Regions from separate parts of the Kosakonia radicincitans DSM 16656 genome, predicted to be linked through region 1. Evidence: predicted binding sites of a transcription regulator. Region 1 holds the regulator's gene; the other holds the start of a gene.
The links. The regulator PurR, encoded in region 1, represses purine synthesis genes. The targets are predictions, from matches to a motif close to CANGCAAACGTTTGCNTG.

Region 1 (4,335 bases):
GCCATAAAACAGAACGGGATCAGCAGTGCGGTCAGTGATGTCTGCGGCAGCAAACCCACAATCCAGGTGGCAATCACGCTTAATCCAAAGGCGCTCAGCAGCCACGGAAGCAGGCGCGAACCCTGCCATTTTTGCAAGGCAGCGCGGCAACCATAACCGCCAATCAGGAAGGCAATGGTCTGCGGTACGTAACTCAGACCAATTACTGACGGACCATAACCCATTTCGTGCAAAATGAACGGCGAACCGGTCAGCCAGGCAAAAAAACTGGCCGAGCAGGCAGCGTAGATGATGACATTGCCGCGATATGCTTTATTGCGCAGCAGATCGTAAAAGGTCAGCGGCTGTTCATGCAGCGCAGCAGGCTGGGCGGGCGCTTTCAACCGCCAGGCAGGCACCATCAGCACCAGAGTTATTGCCAGCAGAGTGGCAAAAATCGCCTGCCAGGAGAAGTGCGCCAGCATCCAGGCACCCAGCAGGGGGGCCAGCGCAGGCGTCAGGCCCACCAGCGGCATAATGGTCGCGAAGATACGGTTAACGCGGTGTGCCGGATAGTGGTCAGTGACCAGCGCCTGCCAGCTAACCGTAGCGGCGCAAACGCCGATTGCCTGTACGAAACGCAGCGCAAGTAACAGGCTGGCGTCCCGTACCCACAATGTTCCCAGACAGCCAAGTGCGAAAATAGTCAGCCCGCTCAACAAAATAGGTCTGCGGCCATAGCGATCCGACAAGGGGCCCCATACCAGTTGTGCGACAGCAAAGCCTGCCAGAAACAAACTCAGCGTGGCGCTGACGATGGCCGGGGAGGTTTGCAAATCTTGTTGTATCGCGCTAAACGCGGGCAGGTACATATCGGTGGCTAAAAAGCCCAGCACGCTTAATCCCGCGAGCCAGACTAAAAATCCTTTTCCAGGTTGCATTTGAGTTCTCATCTTGTTGCTTCTTCAGGGCTGTCGAGTGTAAGGAGTGCTTTCCTGCTTGTGAAACGCTAATATTTGCGCAGTGGTTTCAAAATTTTTGCAGGCAGATTATGTGGTCAGAATATTCACTCGAAGTGGTTGATGCTGTTGCGCGCAACGGCAGTTTCAGCGGTGCCGCCCAGGAGCTGCACCGCGTACCTTCAGCGGTGAGCTATACGGTGCGCCAACTCGAAGAGTGGCTGGCAGTTCCGTTATTTGAACGCCGTCATCGGGATGTGGAGTTAACGCCCGCCGGAAGCTGGTTTTTAAAAGAGGGGCGATCTGTTATCAAAAAAATGCAGATCACCCGCCAGCAGTGCCAACAGATCGCCAACGGCTGGCGCGGCCAACTGGCGATTGCCGTGGATAACATTGTGAAACCGGCACGAACACGGCAACTGATCGTCGATTTCTACCGACATTTTAACGATGTCGAGTTACAGGTTTACCAGGAGGTGTTCAACGGTGTCTGGGATGCGCTGGCAGATGGCCGCGTTGAGGTGGCGATTGGCGCGACCCAGGCGATCCCGGTCGGTGGACGGTACGCGTTTCGTGATATGGGCATGCTGAGCTGGAAATGCGTGGTCTCCAGCCGCCATCCGCTGGCATCAATGCCCGGCCCGCTAAGCGATGAAACGTTGCGCAACTGGCCTTCGTTGATCCAGGAAGATACGTCGCGCTCGTTGCCAAAACGTATTACCTGGCTGCTGGATAACCAGAAGCGGGTAATCGTGCCGGACTGGTCCGCTTCAGAAGCCTGCCTTTCTGCCGGGCTGTGTGTGGGGATGGTGCCCGCGCATTTCGCGCGTCCGCGGCTGGACAGCGGCGACTGGGTGGCGCTGGAACTGGAGAACCCGTTTCCGGATGCGGCCTGCTGCCTGACATGGCAACAAAATGACGCATCACCGGCGTTGAACTGGCTGCTGGAGTATCTGGGGGACAGTGAGACGCTGAACAGCGAATGGTTGCGGGAGCCGGAGTAGCGGCCCCCGCAGGGCGTGATTAACGGCGGTAGTCGCGGAACGGACCATCCGCCACCGAACGACGCTCGATCAGACGCGGATGGACTTCAATGGACTGCGACTCTTCGCGCTTGTTGACGATACGATCGAGCAACATGGTAAACGCCGTTTCGCCCAGCGAATCTTTCGGCTGATGGATGGTGGTCAGTGCGGGCGTAAAGTAGCGGGAATTACGCACATTGTCATAGCCGATCAGCGAAATATCCTGGGGAACGCGCAGCCCCATCTCATCCGCCGCGCAGAGCGCACCCATCGCCATAATATCGCCGCCGCAGAACACGGCAGTAGGGCGGTGGGACTGGTTGAGGATTTGCTGCATCGCCCGGTAACCCGATTCCGGTTCAAAGTCGCCCTGCACGATCCAGTTTTCCGGTACGGTAATGATCGCCTCTTCCATCGCTTTCATAAAACCGGCGAGGCGGCCTGCGCCGGTGTTGCGCTCCAGCGGGCCTGGAATGACGCCGATATCGCGATGTCCGCGCTCAATCAGATAGCGGCCAGCCATATAGCCGCCTTCAAAAGCATTATCAATGACCGAATCGGTAAAATCGGCTTTCGCCTCGCCCCAGTCCATCACCACCATTGGGATATTACGGTACTCTTCCAGCATGCTCAGCAGCGACTCCGGGTATTCGGAGCACATCACCAGCAGGCCATCGACACGTTTTTGCGCCATCATCGACAGGTAGGCGCGCTGTTTCTCAAGGCTGTTCCAGGCGTTGCCGAGGATCAAGGTGTAGCCTTTCTGGAAGCATTTTTTCTCTACGGCTTCGATGATCTCGGCAAAATAGGCGGCTTCGCTGCTTGTGGCCAGTAAACCGATCGATTTGGTGTGATTGACCTTCAGGCTACGTGCCACAGCGCTGGGGGAGTAATGTAACTCTTTAATCGCCGCCCATACGGCATTGCGAGTCTCTTCAGCGACGAAGCGCGTTTTGTTAATTACATGTGATACGGTTGTAGTGGAAACGTTTGCTCGTTTCGCGACGTCTTTAATCGTTGCCATCAGAAATCACTCCAGACCATATCATAAGCTCCTGATAATACTTAAGGTAAACGTTTGCCTTCCATCACCCTGAACCCCAGCAAAGTGAGTGCGGTACGCCGGGAAAAAGACACTAAACGTCAGGAGGGGAGTCAATGGCCGGTACGCTAATAAATTTAGCGTCGAATTTTGTCTTATCTTGAGCAAAAGGGGAAGCGCTAAAACATATCTCCTCCTAATTCCTGCAAGATTTTTATGATTATTTGTGCAAAAATGCGCAAACTCACTTTTTGTGGGGAAATGAAAATGGAGAAAAATTGATGAGCACCGATCTGAAGTATTCTTTGGTCACTACCGTCATTGTTCTGAGCCTGATTGTTTTCGGTGGGCTGACCGCCGCGCTGCATTGATCTGGCACGAGGGAGAGCCTTCTCCCTCGGCTTTCCCCGCCATTGTTATCACTTCTGCAATAATCTTTTGTCATTCTGCTAACTTCTGTTTTTTGTGATTGCTGTCATACTTTTGACTTCTGCGACAGTGTCTCCAACCGACACGGCTTTTTCGGAGTCAAACGATGAAAGTAAATTTCCCTCTGCTTGCCCTGGCGATTGGCGCCTTTGGGATAGGTACAACGGAGTTCTCCCCGATGGGATTGCTGCCCGTTATTGCCCGTGGCGTCGATGTTTCCATTCCGGCGGCGGGGATGTTGATTAGCGCTTATGCGATTGGCGTGATGGTGGGGGCGCCGCTGATGACGCTGCTGCTGTCGCACCGTGGCAGACGTAACGCGCTGATCTTCCTGATGGCGATCTTTACGCTGGGTAATGTGCTGTCGGCAATCGCGCCGGACTACACCACCTTAATGCTGGCGCGCATCGTTACCAGCCTCAACCACGGCGCCTTCTTTGGTCTGGGATCGGTTGTTGCCGCAAGCGTGGTGGCAAAAGAGAAACAAGCCAGCGCCGTCGCCACCATGTTTATGGGGCTGACTATCGCCAATATTGGCGGTGTGCCTGCTGCAACCTGGCTGGGTGAAACCATCGGCTGGCGCATGTCGTTTATGGCGACCGCCGTGCTGGGTCTGGTTGCCATGCTGAGCCTCTACTTTTCACTGCCTGGCGGCGGAACGGGCGAACGTCCGGATGTACGCAAAGAGTTGTCCGTGCTGGTTCGTCCACAGGTGCTGTCGGCACTGCTGACGACGGTGCTCGGCGCGGGCGCGATGTTCACGCTTTATACCTATATTTCGCCGGTGCTGCGCACCATTACTGATGCTACGCCGGTGTTTGTTACCGGGATGTTGGTGCTGATTGGCGTCGGTTTCTCGATTGGCAACTACCTTGGCGGCAAACTGGCGGATCGTTCGGTA
Region 2 (4,335 bases), 560 kb from region 1:
CATGTGGGTGCGGCAGCCGAAGTGGCGCAGCATTACGATGTGCCGATTATTGGCCCGGAAAAAAATGATGAGTTCTGGTTGCAGGGGCTGCCCGCCCAAAGCCGGATGTTTGGTCTGGATGATTGCCCGCCGCTGACGCCCGACCGCTGGTTAAATGAAGGCGATACGGTTACCGTCGGTAAGGTGACATTACAGGTATTGCATTGCCCGGGTCATACGCCGGGACATGTGGTGTTTTTTGATGCGCAGTCGCGTTTGCTGGTTTCTGGCGATGTGATCTTTAAAGGCGGCGTTGGGCGCAGCGATTTCCCGCAGGGGAATCATGCGCAGTTGATTGATTCAATCAAACGTAAATTGCTGCCTCTTGGCGATGACATCACCTTTATTCCTGGACACGGGCCAATGTCGACGCTGGGCAATGAACGGCTGCACAACCCGTTCCTGCAGGATGAATTACCGGTGTGGTAAATAAAAAAGGGTCGCTTCGGCGACCCTTTCTGCATGCGTGACATTTTACAGCACGGCGACAATTGCTTCGCACAGCGGCGACATATTATCCGGCGTCATACCTGCGACGTTAATACGCCCGGAAGCGACAGCGTAAATGCCAAACTCTTCGCGCAAACGCAGCACCTGCTCTTTAGTCAGGCCGCTGAACGAGAACATACCGTTCTGACGGGTAATAAAGCTGAAATCGCGATTAGCCCCTTTCTCCTGCAGCGTATTCACAAACAGCAGGCGCATACGCTGAATACGCTGGCGCATATCGGTCAGCTCCTGTTCCCAGATCGCGCGCAGTGCGTCATTGCTGAGAATGGTTGCCACGATAGAAGCGCCATGTGCTGGTGGATTGGAGTAGTTGGCGCGGATCACGGATTTCATCTGGCTGAAGGCGCGATCGGCGCTTTCTGCATCCGCCGCGACCAGCGTACAGGCGCCGACACGCTCGCTGTAGAGACCGAAGTTTTTGGAGAATGAGCTGGCGACGAGAAATTCTTTATGCAGCGCTGCGAACGCACGCAGGCCTTCAGCATCTTCTTCCAGACCGCGGGCAAACCCCTGATAGGCGAAATCGAACAGCGGCAACCAGCCTTTCTCAATGGAGAGTTTCGCCAGTGTTTCCCACTGCTCAAGTGTAGGATCGATACCCGTCGGGTTATGGCAGCAACCATGGAACAGCACCACATCGCCAGCTTGCGCATTGTTCAGGCTCGCCAGCATGCCGTCGAAATCCAGCGCATGGTTCTGCGCATCGTAATAGTTATATTCGCAGACTTCGAGGCCAGCGGAGTTAAAGACGCCTTTATGGTTCGGCCAGCTTGGATTGCTTACCCAGACGCGCTTAACGGAGGTGTTTTTGGCAAGGAAATCTGCCGCGACGCGCAGCCCGCCGGTGCCGCCCGGAGTCTGTGCGGTACGTGCACGTTTGTCATTGATAATCGCGCTGCCTTTGCCGAACAGCAGTTCCTGGGTGCAACGGCCAAACTCAGGAATACCATCAATGCTGAGGTAGTTCTTGGTGGCTTCATTTTCCAGCAGGTACTGTTCTGCTTTCTTCACGCTGGTTAATACCGGGGTCTTGCCGGTTTCATCTTTATAAACACCGATCCCTAAGTTGATTTTATTGGGGCGTTCATCGGCACGAAACAGATCGGCCAGACCCAGAATAGGGTCGGCAGGGGCAGCGGTTATATTCTCAAACATGACGAGGTTCCATTTTGATGACAGAAGGGAGATCCGCTATCAGGGTAACGGCTGACGCAAGAATTGCCAACCGTTTGCGATAAAAAGCGCGATGCTTTTCAAAAGTCGTCGGCATTTTTGTTTCAGGCATAAAAAAACAGGGCCGGAGCCCTGTTTGATATGCATATAACAGTCGAGGGGTGACTGATTAGAACTGGTAAACGATACCAACTGCAACGGTGTCGTCAGAACCTACGCCCAGTTTGTTGTCTTTATCAATCTGGTTGATGATGTAGTCAACATAGGTGGACATGTTTTTGTTGAAGTAGTAGGTTGCGCCCACTTCTACGTAGTTGATGAAGTCTTCGCTACCAATACCGTCAACATCTTTCGCTTTAGATTTGTAGTAAGCGATGGACGGACGCAGACCGAAATCGAACTGGTACTGTGCAACAACGGAGAAATCCTGAGTTTTGTTCAGGAAGCCATTCTGTGCAACACCGCTTGGCAGCGTGGTATCCAGACGAGTCGCGTTGCGGGTTTCTTCGTACATAGCAGCCAGGTAGATGTTGTTAGCGTCATATTTCAGACCAACAGCCCACTGCTCAGCTTTTTCGCCGGAGGTACCAAAGGCGGTCAGAGCTTGCTGAGCGTTAGTACGGTCAGCCGCGCCATAAGCACCAACGATACCGAAGCCTTCGAAGTCATAGCTTAAAGAAGTCGCCCAGCCGTCGCCGTTGGAACGAGTTGCGTCAGAACGCTCGTTTTTGCCCAGGTACTGGACACCGAAGTTCAGACCGTCAACCAGACCGAAGAAGTTGCTGTTACGGTAAGTAGCCAGACCACCCTGACGACCAGAGAAGAAGTTGTCGCTGTTGCTGGTATCACCACCGAATTCTGGCAGCATATCGGTTACACCGATTGCATCGTATACCAGACCGTAGTTACGACCGTAGTCGAAAGAACCTGCGTCGCCAGCTTTCAGACCAGCAAATGCCAGACGGGTTTTGTTACCATCTTGAACATCAGTACCACCTTCAGAGTTGTTACCCTGGAAGTTGTATTCCCACTGGCCGTAGCCGGTCAGCTGGTCGTTGATTTTGGTTTCGCCTTTAAAGCCCAGACGAGCGTAAGTTTTGTCACCATTGCCAGCGTAGCCATCGCTACCGTTGTCTTTGGTGAAGTAGTGCAGACCTACAGCTTTACCGTAGATATCTACTTTGTTGCCATCTTTGTTATAGATCTCAGCAGCGTTAGCTGCACCCGCTACCAGCAGGGCAGGGATAACCACTGCCAGGATATTGCGCTTCATCATTATTTATTACCCTCATTGGTTTTTTTGGACACCTGCCACTGCCGCCAATAATTTCCGTCAATAAAAATTTACGGAACTATTGATGAGAGTTTGGTGTCTTTCTGTGTCTGAGAGGCATCTTTCCAAACATATAATCGTTTCGCTAGCCTGAAAGTGCTACAAATGTCTTAAAGCGGTAACAAAAAGAAATATTGTGTAAAAAAGTATGAATTTAAGGGAACTTTGTGAACCATCTCAAAGTTCAGCACCAACCGCTGATAAAAACGGCACTCCCATTCCTATTTATATGAATTACTTATATTTAATTGAGATAATAGCTTTTCCTGGTCCGGAACCATTCTCATCTTGCTTTTTCTTATGACAGAGTTTAGCCATCCGGATAGCTGTGTGTTTTTTGTCCAAATGTGCTAATTAACAGCCAGACATATCCCGCAATAACTCCGCCGGTCGTTTTTTGTTCAGACTTATTTCAGGCGTAAAAATGTGCAAAGAAAGGTAAGGGGGGGAGGGATTGCCGACGAGGATGTCGAAAAGTTGTTAACGAAAGTTGACAGGAAAAGGATAAGAAAAAAGCCAGCGTTGAAGCTGGCTTTTTATGTTTATCAGAATGTCGCGCTGCGCGGCGTGCGCGGGAACGGAATCACGTCACGAACGTTCTGTACACCAGTGACATAGGCGATCAGACGCTCGAAGCCGAGACCGAAACCAGAGTGTGGAACCGTGCCGTAACGACGCAGATCGCGATACCACCAGTAGTCTTCTTTATTCAGACCCATTTCGGCCATACGCGCATCCAGCACATCAAGACGCTCTTCACGCTGTGAACCACCGATGATTTCACCGATGCCCGGCGCCAGCACGTCCATCGCGGCAACGGTTTTACCGTCATCGTTCAGGCGCATATAGAATGCTTTAATATCTTTCGGGTAGTTTTTCACTACCACCGGCGCTTTAAAGTGTTTCTCTGCCAGATAGCGTTCATGCTCGGAGGCCAGGTCAACGCCCCAGTAAACCGGGTTCTCGAATTTCTCGCCGCATTTTTCAAGAATAGCGACAGCATCGGTGTAGTCCACCTGCGCGAAATCCGCTGCGATGAAACGCTCAAGACGGCCAATTGCGTCTTTATCTACGCGCTCCTCGAAGAACTTCAGATCGTCGAGACGCTCTTCCAGCACTGCTTTGAAGGCATATTTCAGCATGGCTTCTGCCAGACGGGCGTTATCGTCGAGATTGGCAAAAGCGATTTCCGGTTCCAGCATCCAGAACTCTGCCAGGTGGCGGCTGGTATTGGAGTTTTCAGCGCGGAAGGTCGGGCCGAAGGTATACACTTTTGACAG

Region 2: Y71_RS17860 (amino acid aminotransferase) is a predicted target of PurR. The motif match lies at 1,768-1,785, and genes of this name have one in related genera.

Annotation. Positions count from the first base shown of each region.
Region 1 covers NZ_CP018016.1:3,123,842-3,128,176, reverse strand. The annotation lists gene punC (purine nucleoside transporter PunC) at 1-920, opposite strand, end outside; gene punR (DNA-binding transcriptional activator PunR) at 1,031-1,942, shown strand; gene purR (HTH-type transcriptional repressor PurR) at 1,962-2,987, opposite strand; gene cydH (cytochrome bd-I oxidase subunit CydH) at 3,287-3,376, shown strand; gene Y71_RS14930 (MFS transporter) at 3,541-4,335, shown strand, end outside.
Region 2 covers NZ_CP018016.1:3,682,297-3,686,631, reverse strand. The annotation lists gene Y71_RS17865 (MBL fold metallo-hydrolase) at 1-468, shown strand, start outside; gene Y71_RS17860 (amino acid aminotransferase) at 514-1,704, opposite strand; gene ompF (porin OmpF) at 1,892-2,998, opposite strand; gene asnS (asparagine--tRNA ligase) at 3,601-4,335, opposite strand, start outside.